One region of the Bacillus sp. M13(2017) genome, then DNA from elsewhere that is predicted to be linked to it. Evidence: riboswitches for the same ligand, from Rfam matches in the RefSeq annotation. Region 1 holds a riboswitch; each other region holds the start of a gene.
What was found. Region 1 has a riboswitch for thiamine pyrophosphate ahead of tenA (thiaminase II). Riboswitches for the same ligand answer to the same signal wherever they lie in the genome.
Positions count from the first base shown of each region.

Region 1 (7,236 bases):
AATCGGGCTTTTACGGACAGCCCGATTGGTGGGATAAATAAAAATTAAAAAATATAAATTCTAGTTTCATATCTTTATACTTACTAAGTTCAATTAATTTCTCAATAATTATGGTGCCATTTCCTATATATTTCCGTCTGCCGCTTAGATTTTTCTGTACTATAAATGCCAACACCTCCTAGTAACCGGTTTCTATGATGGTTAAGAAATTTCTACAAAAAAAAGCCCTGATTAGGGCTTTTTTTTCTATTTCTCCAGCAAAGCTCTCTATGAAATTGCTAATCAAAAAAGACACACTTAGATTGATGCGTCTTTTTGTGATGCCTCTTTTGTGAAATCATATAAAGCAATTGCGCCTAAAAGGACAAGTATACCTTGAGGAACATCTAGCAAAATAGTTTTCCAAATTTCTGGAATTACCCATTTGATATCTGCTGCTGTTTCAAGATATGTTTGGAAATAGCTTATTGTAAAATTAATTATCCCTAAAAACACAAACAAAGATAAACCAAATCGAATTAATTTCTTATTTGTAAACATATAACACCTCTCAAAATTCATTGGATATTCCTGCTTTTGCTTCTTTATATTTCCATATCCCTATATTTAATTTTAACACATAAAGAACTCAAAAAGATACAATATGCATATTTGCATATTGTATGAACAGCATTCCATGATGATTTAGAAATTCCCGTAAAGAAAAAGTAAATCCGTTACAATTAACAGAGCCGGTTTCTTTTCTTATTTAACTTCATACCACCAATCTTTACGTTCTTTGATTGTAAAATAAGTGTGACAGAATTTTATCCAGTTAATTCGTAGACAATTAAATGAGCTAACTTATCGATATTCTATTTCGCCATATCCGTAGCACTAATGACTTTACGCAAATTTAACAAGAAAAAATATATAGATAGGTATGATCCATACCTATCTATAACATTACTTCTATTCTTTATCCAATTACGTCTTTTACGTCTGTATCCACTGGCCACTTTTCTAATGTATAAGCCATTTCCCAAAATGAATATTCATATTGACTGCTAATAATAAAATGCTGTTTCATACGCTTGCGGTCTGCCTCTGTTACTTTTTCAGCGATAGTATCTAAACGTGTAATTTGTTCTTCAACTAGCGTACGGAACCAATCAGATCCATAAGCAGAAATCCATTCGTTATAAATTGGCTCTTCCGGCTGACACTCTTTTAAGCGTTCGCCAATTTCATAATACAACCAATAACAAGGTAAAATTGCTGCAATGATATCTCCTAAATGTCCTTCATAGGCAGCACGATACATATGTGAAGTATACGCATATGCAGTTGGCGCAGGAATAAAATTATCTTTTTCTTCTTTTGTTATCCCTAGCTTTTTAGCAAAATTCTCATGTAAAGATAACTCGGCCTCATATGTATTTTGAGCATGGTGTGCCATACGAGCTGTCGTCTCTAATTCAAGAGCTTTTGCAGCTCCTAAAGTTTGCACTCTAGCAAAATGACTCAAATAATATGAATCTTGAAGCACATAATAGCGAAAACTAGCTAAATCTAACGTTCCTTCACCAAGTTTTTTTACAAAGGGATGGTTAAAACTCGCTTCCCAAATTGAATCTACTTCTTTACGTAATGATTGTGAAAAAGTCATTTAAATCCCTCCAATAATGTATAAAATATAAGTATTTATCCACAATTATTAAAGCTGTAAAATAAAAAAACTTTCTTTACAGGCGTAAAGAAAGTGAAATTGACAGTATTTATTTACTCATTAAATAGCAACGTCTTTCCCACTTCCCTACGCTGGCATTAACCAGATCAGGTACTAAGAGTCTCAAAATCACATTTGATCTCAGCCTATAAAAGGCCCCCCTAGTGGATAAATATTTTGTTTTTATAATGTATTCATCATAGCATACTTCGTGAAACTATCAAAAGAATTCGTTATATGATTCCCTTAAAACCCTTCTTCTTTTCTAACTTTTAATGATGTTTCAATAATCATATCTAATAGTTTGCTATAACTAATTCCCGCTGCTTCTGCACTTTTTGGCAATAAACTTGATTGTGTCATCCCTGGTAATGTATTAATTTCCATTACATATGGAATTCCGTCCTTCACCATCATATCAACTCTTGCATAAACACTACATTTTAATGCTTTATAACAAGCAAGTGACGCTTTATTTACACGTTCATTAATTTCTGCTGGAAGTTCAATAACTTCCTCAACTGTACTAGTATCATCATATTTTGCATTGTAGTCAAAGAACTCGGCTGCATGTCGAATTGAAACTATAGGTAACTGTTTTCCATCCAGAATTGAACATGTAATTTCATCACCTTTTATATACTTCTCAATTACTACTTCAGAATCCCATTCGAATACAGTTTCTAGCATTGAGATCAATTCATTTTTATTATAAACGATTTTCACTCCGACACTCGATCCGCCAGAGTTTGGTTTTACTACTAATGGAAATCCTAACTTATCTAACTCATCAAGATTTAGATCCTCCATTTTTGTAAGTTCAATCCAATCTGGTGTTTCTACACCTTCATAACGTAAAATCTTTTTCGAAATATTTTTATCCATACATATACTGCTAGATAACATATTACTTCCGCTATAAGGAATCCCTAAACTCTCCAGTGTTCCTTGAACTGTCCCATCTTCTCCGTATTTTCCGTGTAACGCGAGCAACGCAAAGTCAATGTCTTTCGCTTTTTCAATTAAATCCACTTTTTCATTTAATGTAATTGGAACTATTTCATACTTATTTTTATCTAAATGAGCAATCATTTCATTCCCCGTCATAATTGAAACTTGTTTTTCAGACGATACCCCGCCCATAATAACACCGATTTTCATTTTCTCAACTCCAAATTTCATTTTTTAATGTATCACCAATTATTTTAATTCCCCGAACTATTTCTTCTTCTTTCAAGCGCGAAAATCCTAATCGGAAAGTGTTCGCTCCTTCTCCATCAGAGTAAAAAACATCTCCAGGTGAAAACGTAACGCGTTTCTCATAACACTTTTGTAAAAGTGTGCGGGCGTTCATATGCTCTTCTAGCTCTATAAATAAATGAAGTCCACCATCTCCAGTCATTCTTTTAAAAGGAATGTACTGGTTACATGTCCCGACAGCTAACTCATATTTTTTCTTATAAACAGATCTTGCCTTTTTTAAATATTTTTCAAAATATCCCTCATGTAAATATTGAAACAGAACAGCTTGATCTAGCGTAGATGTGTGAATCGTTCTTGCTCTTTTTACGCTTTCTAAATAATGAATCAGCTCTTTATCTGCAATAATCCAGCCTACACGTAAACCAGGGAAAAGTACCTTTGAAAAGCTACTAATATAAATCACATTATTGCCAGCTCCAGCAAAAGTTAATAATGGAGCTAAATGTGAACCTGAATAACGTAGTTCTTCATTAAATCCGTCCTCTATAATAGGAACGTTGTATTTTGAGAATAACCTCATCAATTCCGTTCTTTTCTCTGAACTCGTAACAATACCGGTTGGATTATGATAAGAAGGAATTAAATAAGCAAAATCAAAATCTTTTTCACGCAAGCTTTTTTCAACTTCATTCGTATCAATACCATCCTCATCCATATCAATCCCATGAACTTCAAGTCCATGTAAGCGGAAAAGCTTAAGTGCAGCGTGGTGAGTTGGATTCTCACAAATGACACGCCCGGATTTTTTTGATAAAGAAGAAAGTACAATATCCAATCCTTCTGTAAATCCATTTGTAATTAGAATATCTTTATTGGAAATGTCTACACCTTTCATTTCCATGTAATGAAGTAAATAATTCATTAACGGTCTATATCCCTTTGCATATCCGTAGTTCAATACGATGTCCCCTTCAATGGACATACGAGTAAGAAAAGCTCTTTTGAAATTTTCAACATCAAATAGCTTCTCATCCGGGGCTATACTATTAAAAACAATCATTCCTTTTTCCCAACGAACACCATGTTTCATTAAATCTAATTCATCCGCTAATGCGGTCACTGTATTAAGTTTATTTTTCCAATCTATTTCAACAGACGAAGTGTTAGATATATCCACCTTCGCAACAAAGTTCCCTTTTCCTTTAACTGCATAAATGAGTCCTTCTTGCTCTAAATCTGCATAAGCAGCGAGTACAGTGTTTCTACTCACGCTTAGTAATTCACTTAGTTCTCTTGTTGATGGAATTTTTTGATCCCCGAGCAAATGCCCTTTCATAATCATCTTCTTCAAATAATCTTTCAATTGAATATAAACGGGACGATCTTTAACAACTTTAAAATCCTTAAACAATTTCTTCCCCCCTGCAATCATTTTTGCATATTTATTTCATTCTCAAAAGGTCCACGACATATGTATTTTTTATAAAGGGCGGTACGGTCTTACAAATCTTTTCGATATAAGTTAATTACATCTTTTAAAGCTGCAGCTGCAGCGCCTCTTGGATTAGAAGCCCCACCAATTGTAGTAACTTGTCCCATCGTATCTGTAAAGAACGTAATTCCTTTTTCAGTTCCATTTACTTTTGCTAACGGATGTTTTTTTTCTATTTCGCACGGTTCAACATTTAAATTGATATTGCCACCCTCATCCTTATATGTTGATGCTATTAATTTAATAATTTTATGTTGTTCCTTAGCATTTCGAATTTGCTGTTTTGTAACGTGCTCGATTCCTTTTATATGTATATCAGTAAGTGTTTTATCTGTTTCCATTAAGCGGTTTGTCAAAAGTAACAATTTACACGCACTATCTGAACCACTTATATCTAATATAGGGTTTGTCTCAGCAATTCCTTTATTTTGTGCTTCTTTCAGTGCTTCTTCAAATGTCATATCTTCCTCATACATTTTCGTAAGAATATAATTAGTTGTTCCATTTAATATTCCTTCTATTTTTTCAATACTACAACCAGCTAAACTAAATTGTCCGATATCTAGTGTCGGTAGTGCAGCGGCTGTTGCACCGCTATATCGAATTCGTACATTTGCGCCTCTTGCTGCTTCATTTATTTCTCTCCAGTTTGTAACGAGCGCACCTTTAGAAATTGCTACTATATCCATCTGTTTCTCAATCGCTTGTTTCATATATTGTTTCCCTGGATTTCCATCTTTAAGATTTGTAACTGTTGATTCTACCAATACAGTACCACTTATGCTAGTTGTTGCACGTTCCTTCGGATGATACTCTAAATATTTTTCAATTGCAGCGGTACCGCCACCATACATTAATAAATGATGAAGTGATAAGCCGTCTTCATTATGTATTGCAATATTTCTCCCTAATACGCCACTTACAACTAATTGAATCCCATATGTTTCATATATATATGAATATTTTTCATTTAATAATTTTATAAACTCTCTGCCTACTGTTCCGTATCCTGATAATACAACTTGAATTTTCATAATATCCCCCCATATTTTTCTACCAAATCCCTCTTTCAATATAATATAAAGCGCTCTCGAATTCCATCGAGAGCGCTTTATTATTACCTATTTCGGTAAACGTGATAGCTTTTCAGCAATTGTTCTATAAAACTCTTGAATGCTAGAAAAACCTAACGAGTCTGAAACACTTAACCCTACCATGTCGAGATGGTCCCAATTCGCTTTCGTTTCGATATGATTCCATTTTCCAATCTGTAATGACTCATTATTATTTACAGTAACATTAGAAGATGGTGCAATCATAGAATTTGTATTTACTACACCATCATTTTGCCACCAAGAAGTATCAACTAGCGGACGGTTTTCTTCATATCTCGCATAAGAACCTAAGAAAAATGCATTTCCCATTAACACTTTATTCATCGTTATATGAGGCAAATGTAAACCTGTTATAGGTGCTGCTTGTGATGCATGTCCACTATAGGATAAATAATACACATCTGGTTGCGTCTTTACCCAATTATTTAACTCCTTTGCACCATCTGTACTTAAATCCCATTGACTTATATCTTTTGTATTTTTCCAAAGTGAACTATTTAGAATACGATTACTATATTGGAAAAAGGACTCTCCAGCATTCTTCTTTATACCCCATTGATCCAATTTAAAATCATATAATGATAAATTATTGTTTCCCCCAAAGCTTGCAGCTGTAATGAGTAAATCTTTAACAAACGGCAGTAGAAGACTACCATCCGCAAGTGTTGTACCGTTGTGAGGGGTTGCTAATGTTGTAACACTATGAACATATGATTTTCCGCCTTCAAATAGTGGTGATATTTTGGTGTCTGGATGATTTTTCACATAATTCTTTTCTTCAAAACTCCCTTCTTTTAATAGCTGTACTAATGTTCTAATCGTTTGTCCACCCATGCTATGTCCAACTAAATGAACTTTATTTGTTTCACTCCAATTCGGCGCAAAACCACTATAAGTTCTGCCAAAACGATTATGTCCATGTTTCTCAGCATGTACTGCACCATAGTCTACTGTCCCACCGCTAATTTGTGCATACAATTCACATGCACGATCCCAGTTACTAGAAACAGGTCCAACAGCTGCGGTATGTACCGTATAACCATTTCGTTTCAAATCTTCCTGTATATCATAAACACCACCCCAATATTTTACGCCAAGCATTTCTTCTCTACCCCATCCAGCAAATCCATTCACCAATATGATAGGATAATTATTTTGCTGCCTCTCTTCAGCGTATGATATTTTCGCTGCGAATGAACATACGGTCACTAATGCAAAAAAACATATTTTTAAAAATAACTTCCCCATACTTTCTCCCCCCCTAATAAAACGTTTACATTTTTCTTTTTAAAAAGTTAACAGAATAATTTAACAACTTAAACATAATGTAAAGTATTTTATATACGTTGTATATATAGAAAACATATACAAATGTTGATAAATATTAATTCAAGCGAATATTTACTTTTTACAATATAACTTGTAAATCTATTTATTAGGATTTATAATTAGATATAGTTTCCTCATGTTAAAAAGATTTAAAAATCATAAGAAAACTAATCTCATTGCTTGAAAAGGAGGAAAAAGCATGCAAATCGGATCAAATATTCATACATTATCTCAACCTACTAAAATAACTCCATCTACTCTTGAGCATAATACTATCTCTTCTACTAAACTTGAAAGTAAGAAAGTAAATGATCCTATCAAGTTTGATATTCGTTCATCTGAAAAAGAAATGAAACAGCCTGAGCATAAATTTAATGAATTAGATTTAT
Region 1 is NZ_KZ268519.1:33,503-40,738, forward strand. Features, by position in the region: gene CGQ22_RS28200 (DUF3937 domain-containing protein) at 298-561, opposite strand; gene tenA (thiaminase II) at 959-1,648, opposite strand; TPP riboswitch at 1,776-1,881, opposite strand; gene CGQ22_RS28210 (D-alanine--D-alanine ligase) at 1,955-2,869, opposite strand; gene pdxR (MocR-like pyridoxine biosynthesis transcription factor PdxR) at 2,874-4,322, opposite strand; gene CGQ22_RS28220 (homoserine dehydrogenase) at 4,412-5,437, opposite strand; gene CGQ22_RS28225 (esterase/lipase family protein) at 5,525-6,766, opposite strand; gene CGQ22_RS28230 (DUF3914 domain-containing protein) at 7,047-7,236, shown strand, end outside.

Region 2 (7,236 bases), on a different contig from region 1:
CACCTTCTAATAAAGCAGAGAAGCAAATAGCGAATGCTTGGGCGGAAGTATTAGGAATTTCAAAAATTGGAGTGCATGATGATTTCTTTACAATTGGTGGACACTCATTGAAAGTATTACGAGTATTAACATTGTTAAAAGAAGACTTCTCGCATTTAACAATTCAAGATTTCTTTAAAGAAAGAACGATATATGGATTAGCTCGAATTGAGCGAGAAGTAAAAGTAGAGAAAGAAGAAGTATTTCGGGAATATAAAGTAATTCACGAACCAGATACTATTACGTATGCAAACGTTTTTGAAGAAAAACAGATTTCAAATGTCTTTTTAACAGGAGCTACTGGTTATTTAGGATCACACATATTATATGAATTGCTAAGAGATACATCTGCTACTATTTATTGTTTAGTAAGACCAACCAAAGATGTGCAGCAAAGAATTATAGATACATTAACAGGCTATTTTAATGATATATGTGAAGAATGGTTACAGCGTATACAGGCCGTAGCTGGCGATCTAGGAGAAGAGTATCTTGGGATGAGCGAAGAAGAATTTATGTTCATCAGTTCTAAGATGGATACGATAATTCATTGCGGTGCAGATGTAAGACATTTTGGAGATGTAAAACAATTTGAAAATATAAATGTACAAGGGACTAGCCGTATGCTAGCATTAGCGGAAAAAGGCGCTACATTCCATTTTATTTCTACAATTGGTATCCCGTTAGAATTAGCGGTAGATCAATGGGATACATACATGAAAACTGGTGATTTTAATTACAGTGTAGACTTAGAGAATGTATATTCAAATAGTAAACTACAAGCGGAAAACATTGTTCGTGAAGCAATGAAAAATGGTTTGCGTGGAAATATTTATCGTGCAGGTAATTTAGCATGTCATTCAGAAACAGGTTCGTTCCAACAAAATATTGAAGGAAACGCATTTTATCGTCTTATTAAAACAATGCTATTAATTGGGAAAGCACCAAATGTGAAGTGGAAAGTTGATTTCACACCAATTGATTTTGCTAGTAAATCAATTGTATCGTATTTACAAGATGCGCAAATTGTAGGAGAGACGTTACATATTTGTCATCCACATCAAATTGAGTTTGAACAATTTATACAGCTAATTGGAGAGTGTGGATACAATCTTGAAATGGTTCCACTTTCAGAATATGAAAATGCCGGACTGGAATTAGCAAAGGGAAATGAAGTAATAGCAGAGTTAATTGCTTCTCAAGTTGCAGGAGATGGAGCACAGCAATCTGAAATTGTAATGGGTACGCGTAGAACGAATGAATGGATTAAGAAAAAAGAATTGAAAGTACCAGCAATTAATAAAGAATTTATACAGCAGTTATTAGCTTATGGTGAAAAAGTTGGATATTTTCCAAAAATAATGAAATGATTATGCATGCTTTTGTTTGTTCAATAAAATAAATCATGCTACAATGAAAACGAATTAAGGACCGGGGAGCCAATTGGCTGAGAGGATGTAAGTAAACATCGACCCTCAACCTGATCTGGATAATGCCAGCGTAGGGAGTTACTTAAAGTGATGTAGCATATGTTATTCTATAATAACTTGCATACAAGGCTTTCCTACGCAGTAGGAAAGCCTTTTCTTATTTTTGAAATTTAATTTTATAAGGGGGATTTTATTATGTCACAACAAGTTACAATGTCATTTTCAGTAGTACCACAAGCGAAAACGAAAGATGTATATTCTGTTGTCGATAAAGCAATTGAAGTTGTGCAACAATCGGGAGTTCGTTATGAAGTAGGGGCAATGGAAACAACTTTGGAAGGAGAATTAGATGTACTTCTTGATGTCGTTAAACGTGCACAACAAGCTTGCGTCGATGCTGGAGCAGAAGAAGTGATTACTTCTATTAAAATCCATTATCGTCCAAGCACTGGTGTAACGATAGATGAAAAGGTTTGGAAGTACCGTGATGAATATGCAAAACCAGAAGCAATCTAAACTTATTACAACTATTTGGCTTATCCTTCTCATTGCGATATGGGAAGGATCTGTTTCATTATTTAAAATCGAACCGTGGATTTTACCAAAGCCTTCTGCCATTGTTCAAGAATTAATTGGGATGAAAGATTTACTATTACCAAATACGATGCAAACACTGCAGGAAGTTATAATTGGACTATTCTTTGCAATTTTATTGGGGACGAGCATCGCAATTATTATGGACGTTATACCGTTATTTCGTATTTTAATAAATCCATTGCTCGTTATTTCGCAAACAATTCCAATTGTTGTACTTGCACCGCTATTTATTATTTGGTTTGGATATGGGATGTTGCCGAAAGTAATGGTCGTAATACTCGTTTGTTTCTTCCCAATTGCGCTTAGTATTTTAGAAGGTTTTCAAACAGTAGATAAAAATATGCTGAAACTGTTACAAACAATGAAGGCGACGAAATGGCAAGTTTACCAGAAAGTAAAATTTCCAGCAGTGCTCCCATACTTTTTCTCAGGTTTAAAAATTGCAGTTACATATAGCGTAATGGGGGCAATTATCGGAGAATGGCTCGGTGCAAGTGAAGGATTAGGCGTTATGCTTACGAGGGCTACAAAATCCTTTTTGACTGCCCGAGTATTTGGTGTTGCAGCAATCATCGTTATGGTGACATTGTGCCTGTATTTTATCGTAGAGTTTATGGCAAGAATAACAGCACCATGGATATATAGAAAGGACGGCAGAAAATGAAAAAAGGTTTGAAAGTTATGTTAGCTGCCTTAGTAGCGGTAGGCGTGGCTGGATGTAATCCGGCGAAGAAAGAAGAAAGTAAAAGTAAAGATCAAAAAGTAAAAGTAGTATTAGATTGGTTTCCAAATACGAATCATACTGGCTTATATGTAGCACAAACGAAAGATTATTACAAAAAGCAAGGATTAGATGTAGAAATTATTCAACCGGGTGACAATGTAACAGCAGAGCAAATGATAGCATCAGGAAAAGCTGACTTCGCAATAAGCGCACAAGAAAATGTAACGTTGGCTCGTGTGGAAGGGATTCCTGTTGTATCTGTCGGAGCGATTATTCAGCATAACACTTCAGCATTTGCATCACTTAAGAAAGATAATATGACGTCACCGAAAGATTTTGAAGGTAAACGTTACGGCGGCTGGGGAGGACCAGCAGAAGAAGCGACATTAAAGACGATTATGGATAAGCATCAAGCTGATTTTAATAAAGTTGAAAAAATCATCTTAGGACAAACCGATTTCTTTAAATCAATCGGCCGTGATGCAGACTTTGAATGGATTTATTACGGATGGGATGGAATTGAAGCGAAGCGCCAAGGAAAAGAGTTAAATACGATTATGGTAAAAGACTTAGACCCAGCGCTTGATTTCTATAGTCCTGTTATTATTACGAGTGAAAAACATACGAAGCAAGATAAAGACTTTGTGAAAAAGTTTATGAGTGCAACAACAGAAGGTTATAATTTTGCAATTAAGGAACCGAAAGAAGCTGCTGATATTTTAATTAAAGCTGTTCCAGATGTAAATAAAGATTTAGTTCAAGAAAGCCAAAAATGGTTAAGTACGAAGTATCAAGATGATGCTAAAGCATGGGGAGTACAGAAGGAAGAAATTTGGACGAATTACATGAATTTCTTATATGACAACAAAGTTATTAAAAAGAAAATCGATGTAAAAGATGCTTTTACAAATGAATTCCTTCCAAGTGAAAAATGAGCGGATTACAAATAAAAAATATAGTGAAATCTTTCGATGGAAAGAATGTACTAGAGAAGATTAGTGCCTCTATACAAGAGGGAGAGTTTGTCTCCTTTGTAGGCCCGAGTGGTTGCGGGAAAAGCACATTATTAAACATGATTGCAAATGTTGAAAAACCAACAAGCGGGAACGTAACGTATAACGATAAGCAAGTACAAGAGCAAGATGTTGTTAGTTATATGCCACAACAAGATTTATTACTACCGTGGCGATCAGCTTTGCAAAATATCGTTCTTCCGTTAGAAATTGAAGGAAAGCCGAAAAAACAAAGACTGACAGAAGGAATGGAAGCATTAAAGCAGTTCGAACTAGATGAATATGCAGACCATTATCCAGATGAATTGTCTGGTGGTATGCGTCAAAGAATTAGTTTTCTGCGCACCTATTTATGTGAAAAGCCAATTATGCTGCTTGATGAGCCTTTTGGAAAGTTAGATGCATTTACAAAAATGGAAGTACATAGCTGGCTTTTAAACTCTTGGCATCAAGAGAAGCAAACAATCGTTATGGTGACACATGACTTAGATGAGGCAATCTTGCTGTCTGACCGTGTATTTATTTTATCTCAAAGACCAGCGTCAATAGTTGGCGAGGTACAAGTGAAATTACCTAGGCCGAGAACGATGGATATGTTAACATCACTCGAATTAAAAAAGGATAAAGAAGAGATTTTAAGTGTGTTAGCTCCTTATATGAAAAAATAGAAAAAGCTGATGTTTTAATTTTAGACGAACCGACTAATCATTTGGATGTAGAAACTAAGATGGCTTTACAGGAAGCGTTACAACAATACAAAGGAACGGTTTTAATTGTCTCACATGAACCTTCTTTCTATGAATCGTGGATAACAAAAGTATGGAATATAGAAGATTGGAATGCTGAACAATATGAATAAAGAAAAGGCATTAGCTTTTATGGGCTAATGCCTTTTCTTTGTGATTAACATGATTTTCGAGAACTCTTACATGAGAATTGTATGAAGAAGCACTCTTATGGTGCGCTTATAAGCGTGCTTTTTCTTTTGTTATATTTATAATAATACGAAAGCCTTTCCCTAACAGATGACTATCTTTCTTTATATATATAGATAGTTCAAAATGGAATAAAAATAATTCCTATATGTAAAGGATAATATGGATATTATAGGAAGACAATAGAAATTAAAGGGAATTCATTTAAAATTCAAATGAACTTCATATAAACTTCATATAGAAACTAAATATAATTATAATAGTTTATTTTATTTTTTGATTTTTTCATAAAATTAAAAGTTTGAATTTAGGATGTATTGCTCAAACCTAAATTCAAACTTTAGTGAAAGAATTAATGGATATTACGTCTAGTTTTCGCTAATTACGGCATTTAAAAGTTCGGCAGGATTACCCGTTCCTGCACCGCCAATTGTAATAGATCCACTAGGAGGAATTTCGCCATTCCATCCTGCGTTCGTAATTACATAATGGTTATTTGTTTTACTACTAATTTTAGAATCCCAAACTTGTGTTAAATTGCCGCTATAATCAAATTCTAATTTCCAATTTTTAATAGGAGTCGTTCCATTATTTTTGATTATAATCGAGAAGTTATAACCGCTGCCCCAATTCGAAGTGACTGAAAATGTAGCAGTGCCATTTCCATCAGGAGGTGTCGTATTAGCTTCATCCGTTTTGACAGTAAGAGCGGTAGGTTGTGATTTATTTCCAGCAGCATCTTTGGCAATTACTGAAAATGTGTATTCTGTATTAGGTTTTAAGTTTTTAATTGTAATGCTATTTGTTGTTGTACTCCATTTCTCTTCTCCAGCAGTAATTTCATATTCCGTAACTCCTACGTTATCAGTAGATGCAGTCCAGTTTAATTGAACTGAATTTGAATTTTTATTCGTAACTACAATGTTTTTAACATTCGTTGGTGGCTCAGTATCTTTTTGACTAATAGGTCCACCAAGTAATTCTTTTACTAGCGTATCAAGTAATTTTGGACCACTGCAACTATATTTTGGACTTGTACGGCAATCTCCGCTTAGTTCCCAAAACATTGCTCCACTTAAACCTTTCGTCTTTATATAGTCTGTTTTGTATTTCATAGATTCATTGTCATCGTAGCTAATAAATGTGCCTGTAGTTGCATTATATAAATAAGGTACTTTAGCTGTGTCATTCCAGTAGCGTACAAAACCATTTTTATTAACGTAATTGGCTGCTAAATCACCGTAATCATACACACCCGTGTCACCGGTAGAATAATCATCCCAAGTACCTTTAGAAGCAAGTTTCCCATCACTACCTGGTTTGCAAGGTTGATATTGTCCGTTATTTTCCTTGCCACAACTTTTCCAGCCACGTCCGTAAAAGGGTACGCCTAATACTAGTTTATCGACTGGAACACCTTCATTTGTATAAACATTTATAGCACCATCTACGTAAAAATTCGTATTTGCTGCTGGGTCATTTGGATCCTTATATAGAGCTGCATTATGATTAGAAGTAGCTTCCCATCCGCCGTGGAAATCATATGTCATAATATTAATCCAATCGAGTATTTGAGAAATTTTCTTTAGCTCTGTATGATCAGCGTAGCGTTGGCTTGCGCCTGAAGCGATTGTTAGTAAATATTGTTTGCCATCTTCAGCACCTGCTTTATTCAAAGCATTTCGGACGTCTTGAAGAAGGAGAGTGAAATTTTGTTTATCTTCAGGACGATAACTACCACCAGGAATCGTTTCAACGCCCGGATATTCCCAGTCTAAATCTACGCCATCAAACCCATATGCGCGAAGAAAAGCTACTGTAGAGTCAGCAAATACTTTTCTTGTTTTTTCATCAGCGGCCATATCAGAAAAGCGGTTAGACCAAGTCCAGCCACCAACGGAAATAATTGTTTTTAAGTGAGGATATTTAGCTTTTAATCGTTTTAGTTCACCGAAATTTCCGCAACGGGCATATTTATCGCAATCTTCCCAAGTTGTCCCTGAGCCAGGATACGATTTGGTAACATCAGCCCATGGTTCCCCGAGTACGAGAGTACCATTAGGAACCTCTTTATTTTGCAATGGTACACCAGATTCTTTACAGTTCCACGTTTGTTTATTTGGATTATCAGGATGAGTAGAAGGGTTTCCATGTTTTCCATTCCAACAAATATCCGCGAAAGCATAGTTAAGGTGAGTAAGTTTTGATGCATCAATGTCAGCAACTTGATAATTACGTCCGTAAACCCCCCACGAAGGAAAGTACCCAACAATTTTTTGACTTTGCTTTGGTGAATCTGCTAATGCGAGATTTGGAGTAATAAAATTTGTGAGAAAAAGAGGTAAGAAAAGTAGTATGGATAGTAATAGCAGTGTGAATTTTTGAGACCTCATAGCCATTTCTCCTTTCAAAATAAAAGATATATTTAAAGGCATACGCCAATAAATCAAAATGAATCTAGACGTGTGAAACGTCTAGATAAAATGATCAGACATCAC
Region 2 is NZ_KZ268508.1:113,615-120,850, forward strand. Features, by position in the region: gene CGQ22_RS19925 (non-ribosomal peptide synthetase family protein) at 1-1,409, shown strand, start outside; TPP riboswitch at 1,462-1,563, shown strand; gene CGQ22_RS19930 (MTH1187 family thiamine-binding protein) at 1,665-1,985, shown strand; gene CGQ22_RS19935 (ABC transporter permease) at 1,957-2,730, shown strand; gene CGQ22_RS19940 (ABC transporter substrate-binding protein) at 2,727-3,725, shown strand; gene CGQ22_RS19945 (ABC transporter ATP-binding protein) at 3,722-4,471, shown strand; partial or broken gene CGQ22_RS19950 (P-loop NTPase family protein) at 4,468-4,662, shown strand; gene CGQ22_RS19955 (glycosyl hydrolase family 18 protein) at 5,107-7,131, opposite strand.
Region 2: another riboswitch for thiamine pyrophosphate. It lies ahead of CGQ22_RS19930 (MTH1187 family thiamine-binding protein); the one in region 1 lies ahead of tenA (thiaminase II).

Region 3 (7,236 bases), on a different contig from region 1:
ATTTGAGATTACGTGGAGCTCATTTTTCATATTCATTCGCCTACTTTAAAATATTTTCGAATAGTTCATCGGCTGGGACGGTTTCTTTTGTCATTCCTTTGTCCTTCAGCCACTTATTTTGTTTCTCCCAAGACTCTTTTGAATCTGATAAGAATGGCTCATCTTTCGTTTCCATCTTCTCTAATAAAATTTTCATACTTTCCTTTTCAACTTCTGGCACAAGTGGGAAGTTTTCTTTTTCTTGATGATTTAATAAAATATTTAATGCTTCATCTGGATTTTTCTTCATGAAATCATAGCCTTTTTTCGTACCACGTAAGAAGGCTTGCAACGCTTCTTTATCTTTTTTCAACGTTTTATCACCTGTTACAAATACAAGCTCATGATAATTCGGTACACCATAATCTGCTGGATTAAAGTACGCTGGTTCATGACCTTCATGACGCATAACAGGTACTTCATGGTTAATGTATGCCCCTGTTACCGCATCCACTTTTTTCGTAATTAATGCTGGTACTAAATCAAAGCCAACATCGACTACTTTCACTGTATCTGGATTACCACCAGCTTCTTTTACCATCGTTTTTAAATACATCTCACTTAAAGGTGTTCCAGAATATCCCACTGTTTTCCCCTCTAAATCTTTTGGCGATTGAATGCCTGCTGACTTCAGTGATACAACATGATTTAATGGGGAACGTACGACAGCTCCAATTGATTTCACTGGAACTTGTTCGTTTGCTTTTGCCATAACAACATCTGGTTGATAATATAGGCCAACCGTTACTTTTCCTGCAGCTGCTAAAGTTAATGGGTCAGTCGGATTGGAAGGGAATTTAATATTCACCTTTACACCTTCTTCTTTAAAGTAGCCTTTTTCAATTGCTGCATAAATAAAGCTATGTACCGCATTTGGGTACCAATCAAGCATGACCGTTATTTCTTTTTCTTTTTTACTCTTATCTGATGCTGAATTACTAGAACATCCAGCAATCATTGCAATTAATAATGTAAACACAAAGATGCGCTTTAAAAATTTCATGAATACTTCCTCCAACTAATGAATTTCTTTTCTAATATGGAAATAATTACGACGAAGAAAATAGCTAATAATGATAACAATACAATAGGTGCAAATACGCCAGCTTCATCTAACTGCGTCATCATTCTCTTACTGAAATATCCAAGCCCAGCTTGTGCACCGAGCCATTCTCCAATTGCTGCTCCGATAACACTAAGCGGAACTGCAATTTTTAAAGCTGAGAAAAAATAAGGAAGAGCAGACGGCAACTTTAATTTAAGAAAAATATCTCTTTTTGTTGCTCCATATGTAACTAAGAGCTCCTCCCATTCTTTTTTCGTACTACGCAGTCCATCATACGTATTGACCGCAATTGGGAAAAACGTAATTAAAACTGTGACAACAACCTTACTCCAAATTGTGTATCCAAACCATAAAACAAATAGCGGAGCAAGCGCAGTAATCGGAATCGTTTGTGAAGCAACTAATAATGGATAAAATGCTCTCTCCATCCATGTACTCGCATTCATTAACATCGCTAGCCCTACACCTAATACGATAGAGATAACAACACCTATTAAAACGACGTATAACGTTGCAGGTAAATGAACTGTAAATAATATGTCTTTTAGTTTCCATATCTTCATTACAATCGCAGAAGGTGACGGTAAAATGTACATCTCATCTACAATTCTTGCTCCTATTTCCCACACAGCTAGTAAAATACTAGAAAGTGTAATAGCAGGAACTAATTCTTTCAATCGGTTCATCACACAAGTACCTGCCTTTGTAACATACTAAGAAGCTCATCTTTCAGCGCTAATACTTCCGGTTTATATAAATCTTTTCGTGTTCTGTTATGATCAAGCGGTACAGTCCGCTCAGTCAAAGTCGTTATCGGCTGCTGTTCCACTACTAAAACTCGGTTTGAAAGAAATAACGCTTCTTCAACATCATGAGTAATGAATAAAATTGTTTTTTCCCACTCTTGCCATTGTTCAAACAACCATTCTTGCAAAGAGGTCTTCGTTAAAGCATCCAACGCACTAAATGGTTCATCTAACAGCAATATTTCCCCGCCTGTTAATAAAGTTCGAATAAAAGATACACGTTGTCTCATACCACCAGATAAATCTTTCGGATATTTTTTCTCATACCCTTGCAAACCAAATTTATGTAACAGTTCCTTTGCCTTTACTTCTGCTTCTTTCTTCTGTACACCTTGGCACTCTAGCGGCAGGGCAGCATTCTCAATAATTGTTCTCCACGGCAAAAGCATATCTTTTTGCGGCATATATCCTACAGGATGGTGCTTTGTTTCTGTCAGTTCTATCTGTCCAGTACTTACCTTTTCTAGACCTGTAATAAGGCGAAATAAAGTACTTTTCCCACATCCACTCGGTCCGATAATACTGACAAACTCTTTCTCATGTATAGAAGCATTTAATTCATGGATGATTGGTTTCTCATCGTAATGAAAAGAAACATTATGAAACTGTAGTATGTTCTTGCTCCTCAAATCCCCACATCTCCTTACGATAGGACATATCCCAGAATAAATATTCAAATCGACTGGAATTTAAGAAAATCTCCTCTAATCTTTCTAGTTCTGTCTCAGACTTTCCCACTGCCATTTCATTTAATAAATCTATTAACCAAATACACAGATTACCGTATTCTTCCGAACTATATCCTTGAATCCACTCACCAAAAAACTCATGATCACTTGCTCCAGGAATATCATTTAAACGCTTTCCAATTTCCCAATAGCTCCACATACATGGAAGAAGCGCTGCTATTAATTCCGCAAGTGTGCCATTTTGAGATACAGACATCATGTAATTTGTATAAGCTAAATTTTTAGCAGATGGTTTCGCAGACTCTATCTCCTCTATAGAAATTCCAAGTCTTTTTGCATATTGTTTATGGATTGTCATTTCGCCATTTAATATTCCATCAATTTGTTCAGCGAACTTTCCCATTACTTGTGGATTCGTTGCTTTTACAACACCAATCGCATATAACTTTGCATAATCTAGCAGATATAAATAATCTTGAATAATATAATACTGGAATTTATCTTTTTCTAACGTGCCATCTCCCATACCTACTACAAACGGATGATTATGACTCATCTCCCAAACCGGTTGCACAGTTTCTAATAATCTATCGCAAAATTTCATTTCTCTATCCCCTTTCAATATATGTATCTAAATAAAAAACCACTTCTATATATAAGAAGTGGTTACAGCAAATAAAGTTATACATTTATTCGATGTTCCACTTCCCTTCGCTAGTATTACCTAGATCAGGTGTTGTAAGGGTTAAGGATTATTCCTCTCTCAGCAAATCAAGCACCCCTAGTGGTTTCAATATGAAATTTTCAAATAAAAAAGCCCCGTTTCTATACGCAAAGAAACGGGGACTCATTGTTAGTGTCCGAATTGCTTCCCTACGCTAGCATAATCTAGATCAGGTAATAAAAAGGATCAAAGGCTTACGGCCTACTCTCAGCTGGCAACACCAGCTCTCCTAGCAAACTATAAAATTATCACTGTCAGTATAACACCCTAATAAGACATCATCAACTTTTTTAATTTTCTTAATTATTAACAGAATATCAAATTTATACAATACATACATTCTATTTTAGAAAATAAAACCCCAATTAATTGCATAAGAAGGAATCATTATCCTCAAAAAATTTATTTTTATATTGATTTCATATTACATTTATGTGAATACACCCACTATATTATATCTTTATACTATAATAAAATTACAACTATACAACTAGAGGAGGTCTCTATTCCATGAATATGAAAGCTACTGCTTTAACAGCAACTACTGTAGCGATTGCTTCTTTACTTCCTTCTATGGGTGAAACAAATGTACAAAAAGCAAACGCTGAACAATTATCTAATATTAAAACTGGGTATGTCAAAGTCGATCAAGTAGCATTACATACAGAAGATAACGTAAAAAGCACATCAATTGATACAATTCGCTTTAATACAAAAGTGAACATCCTTAAAACAACTAATGAGTGGTATAAAGTATCTGTTCATAATAAAGTAGGTTATGTACAAAAAGATGCTATTTTACTAAAAAACAAACTTCATTCTAATGATCAATACATCGTTAATGCTAATGCATTAAACGTTCGCTCTGAACCTAATTTAGAATCTTCCATTTTAGATGTATTACCAAATGGCAAGTTTATTACCGTTCAAGAAGATCAAGGCGAATGGTATAAAATATCGCATAATGGCCAAACAGGTTACGTACAAAAAGCATTCATCTCTAATGGTTCACAACCCTTAGTAAAAGGAATCACCGTTCAAAATAATACAAAATATACTGTTGCAACACCTAATCTAAATGTACGTAGCACCGCTAGTACAAGTAGCGCTCTACTCGGTTCATTACAAAACGGTACACAAGTACAAGTAGTAGAAACTGTAGGTACTTGGTATAAAATTCGTTTTGGCACAGGATACGGATATGTAGCAAAACACTATGTAGTACAAAATCAACCACAAGCTAAAACAGATCAGCCTTCATCAATTCCAGTTGCTTTCAAATTCCCCGCTCAAGGAAGAATTAGCTCAACCTTTGATATACGCTGGGAACAAATGCATTATGGTATAGATATTGCCGCTCCAGGAAACGTCTCTATCCAAGCTGCTGCTGCAGGTAAAGTTGTGAAATCTTATTATTCAGCTAGCTATGGCAATGTTGTTTTCATTGCGCATCAAATCAATGGGAAATTATATACAACTGTTTATGCTCATATGAAGGATCGCACTGTACAAGCTGGTGATCAAGTACAAACTGGACAATTAATAGGTCATATGGGAAACACAGGTCATTCATACGGGCAACATCTTCATTTTGAATTACATAATGGAGAATGGAATTTTGAAAAAACAAATGCAGTAAATCCACTGCCATATTTAGTTAGGTAAATTGTATGCCACGCAATATACCTCTTATAATTGAATACGTAGCCTTTTTAGGTTTAATCTGTTGTTTAATCATTTACAATACAAACATTGTATTTTTATCTATTATTATTGCTTTTGTTGCATTAGAAATTATGATGGAATCATTTCAAGTGCAACTAAAACAAAAAATTGCCCATATTTATAATGCTATTTTTCTTTTGAGTGCTCTCATAACAAATATAATTAGTAATGGCTTTTATTTATCTACTGTATTTCCAGTATTCTTTATGGCTGTTTTATTATTTGTAGCTAGATATATTAATGTCCCTTATAACCAAAAACAAAAACAAGAACAAGAAGCTTAGAAAGAGGAGACACTGTGTACCAATCTTTCAAAGATACTCCAATACAATACATATTGAATCTGTATAAGAAAGCCAATACTTTTTTTGGTATACAAGGAAGTTATACTGCACAACTTCTCCTATATGGAATGTTGTTTCTTGTCTTAATCACTTTCTCCTTGTTTTACTAACAAAAAAGGATCTCACATAAACTGGAGATCCTTTTTAATTTATATTAATTTTTCATATCGAAAATATTGTTTATCCACAAGCATATTTTTCATAAATAAAGCTCAGATTATATTTTTTCTCTAAGCTCATTCGTTGTTCGTCATCGCACCAATAGAAAAGAATATCATGAATCGTTGCATAACGCTTATTTTTAAGAAATAGCCTAAAGAATGATGGTAAACAATCATGTAATTGTATAAATATATAATTGCGTAGTGTTTCTTCTTTATATTCAATGCCCTTACAAATATACAGTAATTCTTCACAATAATATGCATGCTGTGGAACTTGTATCATTTCGAAAAATGGCACATAAGATAGTAGCTTTCCAATAAAATGACCGTATCGATCCATTACTCCTATCGTCATATGCTCCATCATTTCTTTCATCACATATAAATAATCATCTACATGCGTTGTCTTTAATGGGTCTAAGCGATCGGAAATTTGAGATAATACAGCTCTTTGACATGCTAAAACTGCCTGACTAGGTCCATAATATGATAGGAAATCTGTACACTTACGATATTTCCGTAATAAATCATGTGTATACAAATCATATACAAAAGTATTACAATACATTGCTAAACTCATCATATCACTATTTAATTGCTCTTTTGATAATGATTTCGCTCTCTTGCACATATAAAAGAATGTAAATTCCAATACTTCTTTATGAGATAATAAATGTTTACAATCGGTTATACACTTCTCATTAAATTTAACTCTATCCCAAATTTCAATATCCCTATCTGTCAATTCACCTATACGATATTTAATAATTAAATAATTTAAAGCAACTGATTGCGTCAAAAGATCCCATGTTTCATATTCCAATGAAGTATGAACAAACTCAGCTAATCCTTGCGCTATCATAAAATCATTTGCCTCTTCATACCAACCAATCTCTTGGCATAAGCGAAGAATACGCACTAAAGTTGGAATTTCATCTTTATGAAACTGCGGTAATTTCTTTGCTTTATTCATGCCATATACGATAAATGCCGCTAAATTTTCTTCTTTATAAAATTCTTTCTCTTTCCATACTAATATAGTTCGTTCTTTCCCCTCACCTTTTGGGTGACAAGGTACAAGCAAAGAAAATAATTCAGCGAAATTATTTGGTTCTATATATGTATCTGTAACCAAATTCCAATTTGGATCGCCCTGTACAGCCTTCATATAATTCCCCTTCCCTTTTCATCTATGTAGGAAATATTAATTTATTATCGCACCACTAAAAATTAATATTGTTATATTCAAAATCTATCATAATACTTATATCTATCAGTATATCATCTTTTCTCTTATTAAAAATTAAGAATAACAAATTTTAAAAAAATGTCGAAATTATTAACCGTATCCTTATTATATAATGTCTCAGATACATCACGCTAACATATTAGTTTAATCCATATATGCTAGAATAATGTATCTGAAATTTATATATAATTTAGCTCTTTATGAGTGACCATTAAACTCTCGGTTAATTAAAGTTTCAATTTACTCTGTACGCTCTGAGATTTCACTCAAGGCAAATCCAGCTTGATCATCTGCTGATTCCCTTATAGCTAAATCTCCTAGTGCTAACATGCCAATAAGTTGACCACTATCAACTACTGGTAATCGTCTAATTTGATGCTGTGCCATTAGCTCTGTAGCTTTTTCAATAGAATCATTTGGAGAAACTGAG
Region 3 is NZ_KZ268518.1:2,500-9,735, reverse strand. Features, by position in the region: gene tenI (thiazole tautomerase TenI) at 1-30, opposite strand, end outside; gene CGQ22_RS27605 (ABC transporter substrate-binding protein) at 41-1,042, opposite strand; gene CGQ22_RS27600 (ABC transporter permease) at 1,039-1,791, opposite strand; gene CGQ22_RS27595 (ABC transporter ATP-binding protein) at 1,791-2,540, opposite strand; gene tenA (thiaminase II) at 2,509-3,204, opposite strand; TPP riboswitch at 3,290-3,393, opposite strand; TPP riboswitch at 3,454-3,565, opposite strand; gene CGQ22_RS27585 (SH3 domain-containing protein) at 3,835-4,989, shown strand; gene CGQ22_RS27580 (hypothetical protein) at 4,995-5,333, shown strand; gene CGQ22_RS27570 (DUF3965 domain-containing protein) at 5,574-6,725, opposite strand; gene CGQ22_RS27565 (CBS domain-containing protein) at 7,047-7,236, opposite strand, start outside.
Region 3: another riboswitch for thiamine pyrophosphate. It lies ahead of tenA (thiaminase II); the one in region 1 lies ahead of tenA (thiaminase II).